Regions from separate parts of the Sphingopyxis sp. DBS4 genome, predicted to be linked through region 1. Evidence: riboswitches for the same ligand, from Rfam matches in the RefSeq annotation. Region 1 holds a riboswitch; the other holds the start of a gene.
What was found. A riboswitch is a leader RNA that binds a small molecule or an ion and turns the genes downstream of it on or off. The one in region 1 is predicted to bind glycine.
Positions count from the first base shown of each region.

Region 1 (7,779 bases):
GGCAGCGAGAAAGCGCGCGTCGCGTCGCGGATCAGCGGGAATTGCGGGCGCAGATCCTCGGGCGGCTCGGGGCGGTTCGCCTTATACTGGTCGTAGATGTCGTTGCGGAACGACTGGCTGCTATGGTCGAGGATGACGGCGAGATGCGTCGGCCCGTCGGCGTCGTGCAGATCCTTTGCCAGCTTCCACAGCATGGTGGTATAGCCATAGACCGCGCCGACCGGCACTCCGTTCGGGTTCGTCAGCGGCGGCAGGCGGTGATAGGCGCGGAAGATGTAGCTGGAGCCATCGACCAGATAGAGATGATTCTTCTCGGACATGGCGCGGGGTGTAGCAGGGGGATGCGGGGCGGCCTAGCTATGTCCGTGCGAGGCGTTGCAGTTGCTTTGAGGTGGAGAGCGGACATCCTTATCTTCGTCATTCCCGCGAAAGCGGGAACCCAGAGTGGGGTCAGCCGACGCACGCTCTGGGTTCCCGCTTTCGCGGGAATGACGAAGATAAGAGATGCTACGCGCGACTTTCAGACTCTCGTCATCCCGGACTTGATCCGGGATCCATTCTCTCAGCGCCGGTTGAATGGATCCCGGATCAAGTCCGGGATGACGATGTAAGGTAGGTCGGTTTCCGGTCGAAAACGCCGATCGGTGCGGCGGGTTTATTCCCGGTAGCCGATCTTCAGTTTTCCTGCCGCTGCCGCCGCAATCGCGCGCGCCTCGTCGGTCGTGCCGCTTTCGACGCGGGCGAGCGCGATTCCCATGCGGCGATACGAGCGCGTCACCGGCTTGCCGAAAATGCGGACATCGACATGGGTGTTCGCGTCCGGCGGAACCAGCGCCTCGGTGAGGCCGGTGATGGTGAAGTCCGCCGCGTCGCGGTCGGCGAGCAGGACCGCATTGGCGCTCGCATGCGGTACCGTGACGGCGGGAATCGGCAGCCCGAGAATCGCGCGGGCGTGGAGGTCGAATTCGGACAGCGATTGCGACACCAGCGTCACCATCCCGGTATCGTGCGGACGCGGGCTGAGTTCGGAGAAAATGACCGCGTCGCCCTTCACGAAAAATTCAACCCCGAAGATGCCGTGGCCGCCCAGCGCGTCGACGACTTTGGCGGCCATTTGCTGCGCGGCGGCGAGCGCGGCAGCGGACATCGCCGCGGGCTGCCAGCTTTCGCGATAATCGCCGCGGTCCTGCCGATGGCCGATCGGCGGGCAGAAGCTGACGCCGTCCTTGTGCCGTATCGTGAGCAAAGTGATCTCATAATCGAAATCGACGAACGCCTCGGCGATCACGCGCAGCCGGTCGCCGCGCATCCCGGCGGCGGCATAGTCCCACGCGGCGTTGATGCCCGCGGCGTCCTTCACCGTGCTCTGGCCCTTGCCCGATGAGGACATGACCGGCTTGACGACGAGCGGAAAGCCGACGCGCACCGCTGCGGCGGCGAGTTCCTCGCGGCTCGTCGCATATTCGAAGGTCGAGGTTTTCAGCGCCAGTTCGCTCGCGGCAAGGTTGCGGATCGCATCGCGGTTCATCGTGAGCCGCGCGGCACGGGCCGAGGGGACGATATGGAAACCCTCGGCCTCGAGCTCGGCGAGCACCTCGGTGCGGATCGCCTCGATCTCGGGCACCACATGATCGGGGCGGTGCTTTTCGATCACGGTGCGCAGCGCGTCACCGTCGAGCATCGGGAAGACCTCGCGCTCGTCGGCGACCTGCATCGCCGGCGCGCCGTCATAGCTGTCGCAGGCGACGACATGGCAGCCGAGCCGCTTTGCCGAAATGGTGAATTCGCGGCCAAGCTCGCCCGAGCCGAGGAGCAGGATTTTGGCGGTGGGGGTCATGGCTGTCTTTCCGTCGAGGTTGGGCGCAAGATTCGGGACGCGTCGCCGCGTCGCCCCTGCCATAGGAAGCTCATCGCCAAAGCGCGACAGCGAATGACAGGATCGAATCTATGACGCATGCTTTCAAAACCATCTGGTCGCCGGTCGGCGAACTGACCCTCGTCGCCGACGCCAAGGGGCTCGCCGCGATCCTCTGGGAGAAGGACCGGCCGGGCCGCGTCCAGCTGGGGCCGCTGACCGAGGATGCCGAGCATCCGGTGCTCGTCGAAACCGAACGCCAGCTCGGCGAATATTTTGCCGGCAAGCGCCGGACGTTCGACGTGCCGCTCTCCTTTTCGGGAAGCGATTTTCAGAAACGCGTGTGGAGCGCGCTGCTCACCATCCCGTTCGGCGAGACGCGCAGCTATGGCGAGATCGCGCAGCAGGTCGGCAGGCCGACCGCCTCGCGCGCGGTCGGCGCCGCCAACGGCCGCAATCCCATTTCGATCATTGCGCCCTGCCACCGCGTCGTCGGATCGACGGGCAAGCTGACCGGCTTCGCCGGCGGGCTCGACGCGAAGAAATATCTGCTCGAACTTGAGCAATAGGCCGCGCGCGACTGCTTATTGCGGCCAGCGATCGGTGTCGCGATCGGGATGCTGGTGGTTGCTCGCCCTGATCGCCCCGACATAGGCGGCCATCGTCTCTTCGGTCGTGCCTTCAGCCTTCAGCGGCAGATCCTCGAAAACGGGGAGCCGGGCTTCGAGGCCGAACTGGACCTTGGGCTGAAACCGCTCGGGCTCGTCGAACGATCCGGTCGTGAGGTTGATATGCCTGCTCTCGTGATAGTCGTAGGTGAGCGGCGTTCCGCAGTCGCGGCAGAAACCGCGCGCGGCCTTGTCCGAACTGGCAAAGGTTGCCGGCTGCCCGCGTGTCCAGGCGATCGCATCGCGCGGGACGCCGATCAGCGCGATGAAAAAATTGCCCGCTGCCTTCTGGCACATGCGGCAATGGCAGATATGCGATGTGTCGAGCACCGCTGTGATGTGCCAGCGCACCGCGCCGCACTGGCAGCCGCCCGAGGCTTCGGTTTCGATCCTGTCCATGACTGCGACTCGCTTGTCGATTTCGCCGGGAAGACAGGATAGGACAATGGGCGTTGCGCCGTCGAGCCGCTCGGCCGTCCGGAGGGTCATATGGTTCAGGAAGAAGGACCGGCGAGTATCGCCGCGCGATTTGCGGACGCATGGAACCGGCACGACATGGCGGCGTTCGCCGCGCTGTTCCATGTGGACGCGAGCTTCGTGAATCGCTTCGGCACCTACTGGCGCGGGGTGGAACAGATCGTCGCGGGCCATGCCCCGATCCACGAGACGATCTACAGCGATTCGACGCTGACCAACGAGGTCGCCGACGTCGATCCGATTTCGGACGATGCCGCGATCCTGCACATATGGTCGCGGCTGAGCGCGGGCGCGGCGCATCCGGTGGGGCCGCATCGGGTCGACACGATGATTCTTGCGGTCGTGACCCGGCGCGATGGCGCATGGAAAATCCAGGCGCTCGAGAATGTGACGCTGGTCAATCCGCGGACGGGTGAGCCGATATTGCGCGATTGAGCCGCCGTTCGCTCTGCCGGCGTCTGCTCAGCTCTGCGGCGCTCCGAAATAGACGAAGCTCATCTTGTTGCCTTCGGGGTCGCGGGCATAGGCGCCATAGAAGTCCGGCCCATAAAGTGGGCGCGGACCGGGGTCGCCGTCGTTGGTGCCACCACAGGCCAGCGCAGCGGCATGGGCCGCGTCCACCGCCGCTTGGCTTTCGCATAGAAAACCGGGCATGATTCCGTTGCCGGGAGCCGCCGCCAATCCGTCGTTCGGCTTGCCGATCCAGACGCGCTGTTCGCTCGGCATCGCATAGCAGCAAGCCTGGTCGCCATAGTCGACCTCCAGCCGGCCGCCGAGATGCGGCATGACCGCATCATAATAGCGCCGCGACCGCGCCATGTCGTTGGTGCCGATGGTGATATAGGCGATGGACATGGATCACTCCCACTCAATAATTCAGCGCGCTGTAACGCATTGGAAATGCGACAGAAAAATATTTAGTCTGAAATGACCGAGTAGCAGTCCGTCAAAAAATCTATGCTTATGAAAAATAAGGAGAAATTTCGCGATTCGGCCAAATCCCTATTTCGAGATATATTGGTTTGCCCGAAAACTGGGCGGAACTCTGCAATCAGGCACAAATTTGCGTGAATTTGCAACGGTTTCTTCTGCGGCGGCGCCCGTTTCCATTGATATTCGCCGTGCTTCGGGGGAGGCGCCTTTGGGTAGACATTGGGTCTCGACCGGACGAATCAGCGCTTTGAGAATTTGTTGTACGGGCCGCGAGTGAGCCAAGCGGCCACACCCGAAAGCGGTCAATCGGTTGAGACCGGACCACGACCTCTTCACGGCGCGCTACAGTCTATGGGATTCCGCAAAGATGCCGTTGCACCAGGGGGGTTTTCACTAACAATGGTGTGCCCGCCTTCGCGGGCAGACCACTCCCATGCACCTCGGTGATGTCTGCTATCGGATGAAACAGAGCGTTGACACAATGATCGCCGCGCGCGATGGTCGATCCGCCGATGTGGGAGAGACCGGATATTTCCGGCGCCGAAGGAGCAACCGCCCCGGAAACTCTCAGGCAGAAGGACCATGCGGCAATGGAATTCTGGAAAGTGACGCTTAGTGCGTCCGCCGACGGGATAGCGATCTCAGGCAAGCAGACAGAAGGGGCGCTGATGTCCGGCGAATGCCGGCAGGAGAGGCGCCGGTGTCCGCACAGATTCATACGACGAATGTCGCGTTCAGCATCTTTGATCTGTTCACGATCGGGATCGGGCCGTCGAGTTCCCACACGGTGGGACCTATGCGCGCAGCCGCGCAATTCGCCCGGCTCGCGATGGGCAAAGGCCACCCTGCGCGCGTCTCTTGCGAGCTGTTCGGCTCGCTTGCGCTGACCGGCAAGGGGCATGCGACGGACAGGGCAATCCTGCTTGGATTGTCCGGCCGGCTTCCGGAAGAAATCGATCCAGATCGGGTCGAAGAGATCGTTGCGGCGATAAGGGAGTGCCATTCACTTCGGCTCGCTGACTGTTGCCCGGTCGCATTCAACGAAACAGCGGACCTCATTTTCCGGCGCGGAGAATTTCTGCCCGGACATGCGAATGCGATGCGGTTCACGGCCCGTTATGCCTTCGGTGAGGAATTGACCCGCACCTTTTTCTCGGTCGGCGGTGGCGCGATACGCTGTGAGGGCGAGGCGGAGGCACGGTCGAACGTCGCCCTTCCTTACCCGTTCGGCTCGGCGGAGGAGCTGCTCGCAATCGGCCGGACCCACGGGCTTGCGATAGCCGACATCGTCCTCGCCAACGAGGAGGCGTGGCGCGCGCCGGTCGAGACGATTGCCTTCATCGATGCTGTGCGCGACGCCATGTTCGCCTGCATCGAGCGCGGGTGCCGCGGCGAGGGCGTATTGCCCGGCGGCCTCAACGTTCCGCGCCGCGCGCGGTCGCTGCACCATGCGCTGCTGGCCAAGGCCCCCTCGAACGACCCCACCAAGATCTTCGAATGGGTCAGTCTGTTCGCACTGAGCGTGAACGAGGAAAATGCCGCGGGCGGCCGCGTGGTAACTGCCCCGACCAATGGCGCGGCGGGCGTGCTGCCGGCGGTCCTCAAATATTATGAATCCTTCACCCCGGGCGCTTCGCGCGAGGGAAGCCGCATCCTGCTCGCGACCGCCGCCGCCATCGGATTCCTCTACAAGATGCGCGCGTCGATCTCGGCTGCGGAAATGGGCTGTCAGGGCGAAGTGGGCGTCGCGTGCTCGATGGCGGCCGCAGGCCTCGTCGCCGCGCTCGGCGGCACCAATGAGCAGATTGAAAATGCCGCCGAAATCGGGATGGAGCATAATCTCGGACTGACCTGCGACCCGATCGGCGGGCTCGTTCAGATTCCCTGTATCGAACGCAACACAATGGGGGCGGTCAAGGCGATAAATGCCGCGTGCCTCGCGCTTCAGGGCGACGGCCGGCACGTCGTCCCGCTCGATGCAGTCATCGAGACGATGCGCCAGACCGGCGAGGATATGCGCTCGAAATATAAGGAAACGAGTCTTGGCGGTCTGGCCGTCAACGTCGTCGAATGCTGACGGGCTGGTAACATTCCCCGCCGGGTGCGGGCGCTGAGCGCCAAATGCGTGGCGAGGTGAAGAATATCATCGAAGCTTCAGCGTGTCAGGGCAATTCGACGGACAGGCCACCACCGGGGCCGCACGATCAAGGCCGCCAATTCTTGGCAGCCGCTCCGAATCCATCGACGCGAACAATGGTCTGCGTCGATGGAAGGAGGGCCGGACCTCAGAATGACTGGTTGAGACGCATGAAGAAGGTGCGCCCGGTCAGATTATACTGATTCCCGGCGACCGATCCGATCCGATAGGTATAGGCATCGGGGCCGATCACCGGCGGCTTCCGGTCGAAGATGTTGCTGACCCCGGCGAGCAATGTCGTCTTGTCGAGAATCTGCCAGCGAACCGAGGTGTAGGCCGTCACATAGGCGGCGACCGACAGCTTTTCGCGAACCTCGGCGAAATCGTTCGAATTGCCGTAGACATTCCGGCCGGCATAGGCGCCATAGAAGCGGAAATGATCCGTGCCGGGAATGAAGGCGCCCTGTTCCTCCCAATAGCGGGTGTCGTCGACGCGGCCGACATAATTGGCGCCGACGAACCAGGTCAGCTTTTTGTAGTCGAGATGCGCTTCGGCATAGCCGGTGAGCTTGGGAAAGCCCGACAGCCCGTTGCGGTCGAGCTCGGGGCTGAGCGCGTCGCGCGTGATCGAATTTTCGAGGGCGCGCGTACCCCGGATCTCGAACCCGAGATTGGCGTCCGTCCCAAGTGGGAAGCCGAACTGGAGCGCGAAATCGATGCCCCGGGCGCGCTGCTGCGACAGGTTGATGTAGCGATCGTCGACTTGAGAGATGGCTCGCGTCACGGGATCGCGGGTGATCAGGCTGCAGAAGCTGTCACGCTGCGCGCCGGTCAGATTATAGCAGCTGTTGACGATATTGCTGACGCCGAAGGTGTCGACTTCGTTCTTCACCTTGATGTCGTAATAATCGACCGCGAGCTGGAGGTTCGCGAAGCCCGGACGAATGACCACGCCGGCGTTGAAGTTGGTCGAGGTTTCCGCCTTCAGCCGGCCCTTGCCGCCGCCGCTGACCCCGAGGATGCCGTCGTTGATCGGCGAGAAATCGGGCGCGAAGCCCTCTGCCTGGCAATTCTGGACGACGGCGTCGCTCGCGCCGTCGCCGTAGCGCTGGCAGGGGTCGAAATAGCCGAAGAAGGAGGTCTGGTCGGCCAGGTTGAGCTCATAGATCGTCGGGGCGCGGAACGAGGTGCCGTAGGAGGCCCGCAACGCGATGGCGGGCGAGATTTCCCAGGCGCCGGCGATGCGGTAGGTCGCGTTCGATCCATAGGATTTGTAGTCGGTGTAGCGCCCCGACGCGGTCAGCCGCAGGCTGTGGAAGAAGGGTTTGTCGGCGACGATCGGAACGCCGATTTCGCCATAGACCTCGCGCACCGTGTCCGAACCCGCGGTGCGCCCCGCGGTCGAGAAGGCGAAATAATTGTGGTTGCGGGCGTTGTAGCCCGGCGTGTCGTCGAGGTCGTCGGTGCGGATGGCGAAGCCGAACACGCCCGCGACCTCGCCGGCCGGAAGCGTGAACAGCGGCCCTGACAGGCTGCCCTCGATGGCGAACTGGTCGTATTTGGTATGGCCTTCCTCATAGCCTTCGAGGAAATTGCGTTCGGTGTCGGTCCAGTCCTGGTCGACGAGGAAGCGTTTGGTCAGCCAGGGGATCGAGACGCATTCGGTCGGACCCGAAATGGTGATCAGGCTGGGGTCGCAAGCGATGCCG
Region 1 is NZ_CP102384.1:865,133-872,911, forward strand. It holds gene polA (DNA polymerase I) at 1-320, opposite strand, end outside; gene purT (formate-dependent phosphoribosylglycinamide formyltransferase) at 656-1,837, opposite strand; gene NP825_RS03965 (methylated-DNA--[protein]-cysteine S-methyltransferase) at 1,948-2,424, shown strand; gene NP825_RS03970 (GFA family protein) at 2,440-2,922, opposite strand; gene NP825_RS03975 (SgcJ/EcaC family oxidoreductase) at 3,013-3,435, shown strand; gene NP825_RS03980 (VOC family protein) at 3,463-3,855, opposite strand; glycine riboswitch at 4,439-4,526, shown strand; glycine riboswitch at 4,530-4,592, shown strand; gene NP825_RS03985 (L-serine ammonia-lyase) at 4,613-6,010, shown strand; gene NP825_RS03990 (TonB-dependent siderophore receptor) at 6,219-7,779, opposite strand, start outside.

Region 2 (7,779 bases), 1.9 Mb from region 1:
GCAGCCGAACAGGCCCAGATAGGGGCCGCCGAACTGCAGCCCGACGCCGATCGATTGCCCCTCGCCGACGACGATGTCGGCACCCATCTCACCCGGCGCCTTGATGAGGCCGAGCGCGACGGGCTCGGTCACCACCGCGATCAGCAGCGCGCCCGCAGCCTGGCAGGCGCCCGCCAGCGCGGTCATGTCGTCGATGCGGCCGAGGATGTCGGGATATTGGACGACAACGCAACTCACCTCCTTGTCGACCGCCGCCGCGAGCGCGGCCCAGTCGGTGCCGGCCTCGAGCGCCGGATCGCCGTCTACGAGCACGTCGCCGGTATAGTTCGCCATCGTCCGCGCGACGCTGCGATAATGCGGATGAAGCCCGGTCGAGAGCAAAGCCTTGCTGCGCCGCGTGACGCGCCGCGCCATGACAATCGCTTCCCAGCAGGCGGTCGAGCCGTCGTACATCGAGGCATTGGCGACGTCGGTGCCGAGCAGGCGCGCGACCTGGCTCTGGAACTCGAACAGCATCTGCAGCGTGCCCTGCGCGATTTCGGGCTGATAGGGGGTGTAGGCGGTCAGGAACTCGCCGCGCTGGATCAGATGGTCGACGCTCGCCGGGACATGGTGGCGATAGGCGCCCGCGCCGAGGAAGAAGGGTCCGTCGCCCGCCGCCATGTTCCGCCGCGCGAGCGCCGCCATATGGCGCTCGACCGCAAGCTCGCTGGCATGGTCGGGAAGCCCGGCGATCGTACCGTCGAGCCGCGCTTCGGCAGGCACGTCGACGAACAGATCGTCGATCGACGCGGCGCCGACGGCGGCGAGCATCGCCGCGCGGTCGTCGCTGGTAAGGGGAAGATAACGCATGAACTACTCCGTGGAAGAAGCGGAATGGACGGCAAAAAGCTGGGCGAGGTCGGGAAGCGATCCCTGAAAGATCGCGGGGCCGCTGTGCGTCGTGCGGACCCATGGCGCGAGCCAGATGCGGAAACCCGCATCGCGCGCGCGGCGGCAAAAGGCATAATCGTCGGACAGCAATTCGCGGCTGTCCGGGTCGATCATCGGCAGGAAGAAGCTCTGCTCGCTGTCCGCGACGCCGTGCGCGGCGCGCTCGCCGGGGTCGGTGCGAAAGCCAAGCTCAGGGTGCCGCGCGGCGAGTCCATCGAGCACGTCGCGGCGGATCAGCATCATCCCCGTCCCGGCTCGCGTCAACTCGACGAGGTCGGTCAGCGCGAACCGCTGGTCCCGATGCAGGAAATGCAGCGCGAACTCGCCGCCGAAGCGCGCGAGGTCGCCCGGATCGTCCTTCGCCATCCCACGCTCGACCGCGCGTGCGACGTTGGACCAGTTGACCATCCGTCGCGGGCAAGCGGCGGCAAGGATCGCGCAATCGTCCCGCTCGCGCATCGCGGCCAGCATCGAAAAGACGTCGTCAGCCGCGAAATCGATATCGGCGTCGACGAACAGTAGATGGGTGGAATCGCTGGCGCGGAAGATCGCCGCCAGCAGATCGCGCGCGCGCGTGATCGACGGCTGGTAAAGAATGAACTCGAAGCGCACCGCGACGCCCGCCGCCTGCGCCTTCAACGCGAGGTCGAGCGCCGCGCGGACATAGCTACCCTGCGCCCCGTCATAGATGGGCGTCGCCACCATCAGGCGGCAATCGGCGAGGGCGGCGGATGCGCTCACATCATCTCCCCCCTCCCGCAGGCGGGAGGGGCCGGGGGTGGGCATGGCGGCGAGAGCAGGCTTGCCCAAAGCCCACCCCCGACCCCTCCCGCCTGCGGGAGGGGAGGACAAGTCAAAGATCGGCGATGAAGGCCTTGTAGGCTTCGGCGTTCATCAGACCGTCGAGCTGGCTCTTGTCGGTCAGCGTCATGCGGAAGAACCAGCCTTCGCCCTCCGGGTCGCTGTTGACGAGCGCCGGATCCTCTTCGAGCTGGCCGTTGCCTTCGGTCACCACGCCGTCGACCGGCGCATAGACGTCGCTCGCGGCCTTGACCGATTCGACGACCGCGGCGTCACCGCCCGCAGCCAGTTCGGCGCCGGTGTCGGGAACCTCGACGAACACGATGTCGCCGAGCTGGCTCTGCGCGAAGTCGGTGATGCCGACCGTCGCGATGTCGCCGTCGACATCGACCCATTCATGCTCTTCGGTATAATAACGCGGCATCGGTCAGCCTCCCTGTTTGCGGACATAATTATGGGGAACGAAGGGCATGGCGGCGACGGTGCAAGGCACGCGCTTGCCGCGAACTTCGGCGGCGATGGCGGTGCCGGGCACCGCGTGATCGCGCGGCACATAACCCATGGCGATCGGCGCGCCGACGCTGGGGGCAAAGCCGCCCGAAGTCACGACGCCGATCTCTGTGTTGCCGTCGAACAGCTTCGCGCCTTCACGCACCGGCAGCTTGCCATCGACGAGCAGGCCCACGCGCTTGCGCGGCGGACCGTCGGCAAGATGGCCGAGAATGCGCGCGGCGCCGGGGAAATTCGCTTCCTCGCGGCGGCGCTTGCCGATCGCAAAACCAAGGTCGCCCTCGATCGGATCGGTGTCTTCGCTGAGATCGTGGCCGTAGAGGGGAAGTCCCGCTTCGAGCCGCAAGCTATCGCGCGCACCGAGCCCGATCGGTTTCACCTCATCCATCGCGCACAGCGCGTCGGCAAAAGCCGCGAGCGCTTCGTTCGGAAGCGAGATTTCGAAACCGTCCTCGCCGGTATAGCCCGAGCGGCTGAGCGCGATCGCATGGCCGTTCCAGGTCGCCTGCGCAGCCTGCATGAAGACAAGGCCGGCGCTTTCGGGAACGAGACGCGCGAGCGCTTCGGCCGCCTTCGGCCCCTGCAGCGCGAGCAGACCGTAATCCTCGTTGTGGTTGAGCGTAACATCATCGGGAAGATGCTCGCGAAGATGCGCAATGTCGTCCCATTTGACCGCGCCATTGACGACGATGCCGAGCTGGTCGCCTTCGTTGGTGATCATCAGGTCGTCGAGTATGCCGCCATCTTCGCCGAGCAGCAGCGAATAGCGCATCCGACCGGGCTTGAGCGCCGCGATGTCGCCGGGGACGAGCGCTTCAAGCGCTTCCACGGCGCCTTCGCCTTCAAGACTGAGCTGCCCCATATGGCTGACGTCGAACAGACCCGCATTCTCGCGCGTCCACTGATGTTCGGCCATGATGCCTTCATATTGGATCGGCATCCAATAGCCGGCGAATTCGACCATCCGGCCGCCCTTCGCGCGGTGCCAGGCGTCGAGCGGCAGCGTTGCGGTGGGAACCGCTTCCTCGCCCGTAAAGTCCGTTTCGGTCATGTCAGTCTCCCGCGGTTGACATGGCGAGGCGCGGCCCGATGCCGTCCTGTCGCCATGCCCCCTCTGTCACGGGAACCTGAGAGTTTTCCCCTGCGAGAACGCAGGGTTACCCCTTCGGTGGTCCCGACGACCTTCGCCGGAACGCTTTCCAGAGTGTCCGTTCCAGCCTGCGCGGTCCGTTGACCTGAGAGTTTCCGGGGCGGTTGCTCCTTCGGTGGCGGTGCAGGTCGCCCTGCCCCGCGCTCTCCCGCGCGGCCGGCCGAATCTCCGCAAGGAGACCCGACAGACGCCCGAGCCTTGGCGTCGCCTTTTTGCGGAGTCAATCGGCGAGCGCGCGGATCGCGTCGTTTTCGTGGATATAGACGCCGGACGCCCGCTCGCCGGTCAGGGTGACGATCGCCTGTGCGACCCTTTCTGCCGGAATCGAGCGATAGCGACGCAGCGATCCATGGAGCAGCGCATCGGTCAGCGGCGCCGCGACCATCGCAATCCCCTCGCCCAGCCGCGGCGGCCCCTGACGCTCGCCGGTCAGCAGGCCGGGGCGAAGCAAATCGAGCCGGTCGAACGCCAGCGCGCGAAGATCATCCTCGACCTCGCCCTTGGTCCGCAGATAGAAATTGGAGGCTTGCGACGACGCCCCGACGCTGCTGACCGCGATCATATGCCGCGCGCCCGCCTCCTTCGCGGCTCGCGCGCAAGCGAGGGCCAGATCATGATCGACCGCCCGAAAGGCTGCCTGCGACCCCGCCTGCCGGATCGTGGTGCCGAGACAGGAGATGAGGGTCGCAGGTCGCCGGCCGGCGATGATCGCGGGCCATTGCTCGCTGGGCGCAACGTCCATCTCCGGCTGCGAATATTGATAATCGGGCGCGCGGCGGACGAGGATCGTCGCCGCGACCGACCGCGCCACGATGCCGCCGACGAGGCCGGTTGCGCCAAGCAGCAAGATGTCGGGTGACGCCATGGGGCGATCCTAAGCTGCGCCGGGTCGGGTTGGCAACGTGGGCCTGTGGTTATTTTCGCACCGTCGATCAAGCGTGCGCCAACGCCTCCGGCACCGCCCCGCGCCCAAATATCTCCGCGAAGCGATCGATCGCGAAGCGGTCGGTCATGCCGGCGATATAATCACCGATATGGCGTACCGTCGCGCCCTCCCCTGCGGGAAGGCGCGAGGCCCAGTCCTCGCCCATCAGGCGCGGGTCGGCGGCGTAGACGTCGAACAGGCGCGACACGACCTCCTTCGCCCCCGCCGCCGCCTCGATCTGCGAGGGATGGTGGTAGAGGTTCGCATACATGAAGCGCTTGAGGTCGCGCTCCGCCCTCGCGAGTTCGTCCGAGAAATCGCCGAGCGTGCCGCCCGCCGCGCGAACTTCGCCGACGCTCGCGACACCGGCGGCGGCGACGTTCGCTTCGGTCGCGGCGATCACGTCGTTGACCATGACGCCGATCTGGTCGCGCACCAGTTCGCGCAGCAAGCGGTCGCGCGGCGCGCCGGGAAAGCGGCCCTCGACCGCGCGGTAATTGGCGGCGACGAACGGCTGGCCCATCAACTGGTCGAGCGTCAGCAATCCCGCGCGCAGCCCATCGTCGATGTCGTGATTGTCATAGGCGATGTCGTCGGCGACCGCCGCGATCTGCGCCTCAAGGCTGGCGTGGCTCACAAGGTCGAGCGGAAATTCGCCGTCGATCTCGGCCAGCGCCCAGCCGGGGCGGCGCACCGGGCCGTTGTGCTTGGCGAGCCCCTCCAGCGTCTCCCAGCTGAGGTTCAGCCCGTCGAAGCGCGGATAGGGACATTCGAGCCGCGCCAATGTCCGCAGCGTATGGCCGTTATGATCGAAGCCGCCGTGATCAAACATCGCGGCCTTCAGCGCGTCCTCGCCGGCATGGCCGAAAGGTGGGTGGCCGATGTCATGCGCGAGGCACAGTGCCTCGGTCAGATCCTCGTTGAGGCCGAGCGCGCGGGCAATGCCGCGACCGATCTGCGCGACCTCGATGCTGTGAGTCAGGCGGACGCGGTAATGGTCGCCGTCGGGCGCGACGAAGACCTGCGTCTTGTGGCGCAGGCGGCGAAAGGCGATCGAGTGGATGATGCGGTCGCGGTCGCGCTGAAAGGCGTCGCGCGGGCCGCGCACGACGCGGCCGGGTTCCTCGTGGCGGCGGCCGCGGCTCTGCGCCGGATTGCTGGCGCAGGCGGCGACGCTCATTTGACCGGGTCGACGCTCTGGCCGGCGTCGCTGTTGAACAGGAATCCGTCGCCGCCCGCCTTCTTGTAGTCGCCGAGCCAGTCCTGCGCCGCCGCGCGATCCTTGAACGGCCCGACGAGCAGGCGCCGCGTCTTGCCCCATTCGGTCGTCGCGGCCGATTTGCCCTTGAACAGCGCGGGGTTCTTCTTCGCGAACTTGCCATAGTCGAACGCCAGCGCCTTGGCATTGGCGCCGGTCGCGATCTGCACCCAGATGCGCGCGGGATTCGCTTTCTTTTCGGCCGCTTCGGCCTTGGCTTTCGCGTCGGCTTCGGCCTTCGCCTTGGCGGCCGCCTCTTCCTTCTCGCGCTTCGCCTCTTCGGCGGCGTCGGCGCGCTTCTTGTCCTCGCGCAGCTTGGCGAGCGTATCGGCACCGATCGCATTGTCGGGCCGCGCCAGTTCCTCGGGCGGAATCTCGATCGAGCTGGCGATAGCGGCGAGCGAGGCCAGCGGCGCCTCGGGCGTCACCGCGCTTCCCGCCGGGGCGATCGAAGGCGGCGGCGTCATGGGAACCGCCGCCGGAGCCGGCGCGGGGCGTCCGACATCGGCGATCGAAAAGCCGGGACCGACGGGCGTGGACGACTGCACGGGATTGGTGCCGATCGGGGCAACGGGCGCAGCCGTGGAGGGAGCAGGCGCAGACGAAGCCGGCGCCGACGAAACGGGGGCAGGCGGCGTGGCGATAGCCACTTCCGTCCTTGCGGGAACCGGCGCCGGACTGCCGGCGGCGGAGGGAGCGGGACTATGCGCGGCGGGGGGCTGCGACGCGGGCGGAGCTGCCGCTGGGACGGGTACCGCGGATGCTGCCGGTCGCGGCGCCGGCGAAACGACCGGCACGGGTTTCGGCGCCGGTTTCGAAGCGGGTTTCGGCATGGCCGATGCTGGCGGCTTACTTCGTTCCGCCCTTTTGCCGGTTGTGACTGCGGGCGGAGGCGTCGGAGCCGGCGTCGCGGCGGCGACCTGCACCGGCTTGCGGCGCGGGCCGAGCTCGCCGCTCGGGAAGCGACCGAAATGCGCGGCGGCGGCTTGCTGCGCCGGGTTGAGCCGGTCCATCTGCGTCAGATAGGGCAGGATATTCTGCGCGAGCGCCGGCGGCATCGTCGCATTGACGATCTCGGTCGCCTCGGCATCGCGGCCGTTCATCGCCAGGATCATCGCGCGCAGCCGCCATGCCGCACGATCCTGCGCGCGAAGCTGCGGGGTCAGCAACTGCACAGCGCGGTCAGGCTCGCCGCTGATCCCGAGCGAGAGCGCATAACGGCGCGTCACCTCGTCATTGGGGGCGATCGACAGCGCGAGCTGATAGTCGCGCTGCGCCGCATCCTGCTGTCCCAGCAGGTCGCGCGCGAGCCCGCGGTCGGCAAGGAACAGGCGTTCGGGCGCGCCGAGAAGCTGCGCTTCGCCGAAATAGTCGAGCGCGCGCGTCGGGCTTTCCATGTGGACCATCGCCGAGCCGAGCGCCGCCTTGACCGCGCCATCGCGCGGGCTCGCCTGCTCGGCGCGGGTCAGGAAGCCGACCGCCGCACGATAATCCTCGAGCTCGTTCGAAGCGCGCCCGGCATCGAGCAGCGCCGCGGCGTCATTGCTGTTCGTCGCCAGCCGCCCGAGCGCCGACGACAGCAGCGTTCGCGCCGCGGTGCGCTTGTCCATCGCCGCTTTCGTCGCCGCGTCGGGCGTCGCTGCCTGAAAGGCAAGCGCAGGCGTGGCGATCGCGCTCGTCAGCAGCAGCGCGCCCGCCACCGCGGCCAAGCGCCGGGCCCGTCCGGGTCCGGCGGCCCAACCCTGTCGCCGCATCGCTTTCCATGGCCGCAAGGGCAAGTCAGATCATCCCGATTTCAGGCCCGCCTTGCCCGGAGCAACGGCCGCTTACTGCCCTGTTACTGGTTGTTCTGCCGTCCGAGGAAGCGCGGGATATCGACCCCGTCCTCCTTGCCCTCTTCGCGGTCGGCGGTCGAACCGCGCGACAGGCGCGACATGCGCTCGAACAGCGTTCCGCCACCGAGCGAGCGCGCAGGCGCATCCTCGGCAGGCGCAGCGTGCGGGGCTGCTTCGGCAGCCGGGGCGGCAGGCTGATAGCCGGTCGGAGCCTCGGGCTCGCTGAGCACCAACTCGTCAGCGGTATCGTCGTAGCGCGCCGCGACCTGCGAGAGCTCCATCGGCTCTTCCTCGGCAACGGCTTCGGCGGGCGCTGCGGCCTGCGGCGCGTCGCCGAGCGAGAAGCCGGGGGCCGGGTCATTGTCGG
Region 2 is NZ_CP102384.1:2,762,713-2,770,491, forward strand. It holds gene gcvPA (aminomethyl-transferring glycine dehydrogenase subunit GcvPA) at 1-852, opposite strand, end outside; gene NP825_RS13125 (glycosyltransferase) at 856-1,674, opposite strand; gene gcvH (glycine cleavage system protein GcvH) at 1,787-2,158, opposite strand; gene gcvT (glycine cleavage system aminomethyltransferase GcvT) at 2,162-3,295, opposite strand; glycine riboswitch at 3,349-3,457, opposite strand; glycine riboswitch at 3,458-3,555, opposite strand; gene NP825_RS13140 (NAD(P)H-binding protein) at 3,615-4,259, opposite strand; gene NP825_RS13145 (deoxyguanosinetriphosphate triphosphohydrolase) at 4,327-5,499, opposite strand; gene NP825_RS13150 (SPOR domain-containing protein) at 5,496-7,277, opposite strand; gene ftsZ (cell division protein FtsZ) at 7,415-7,779, opposite strand, start outside.
Region 2: another riboswitch for glycine. It lies ahead of gcvT (glycine cleavage system aminomethyltransferase GcvT); the one in region 1 lies ahead of NP825_RS03985 (L-serine ammonia-lyase).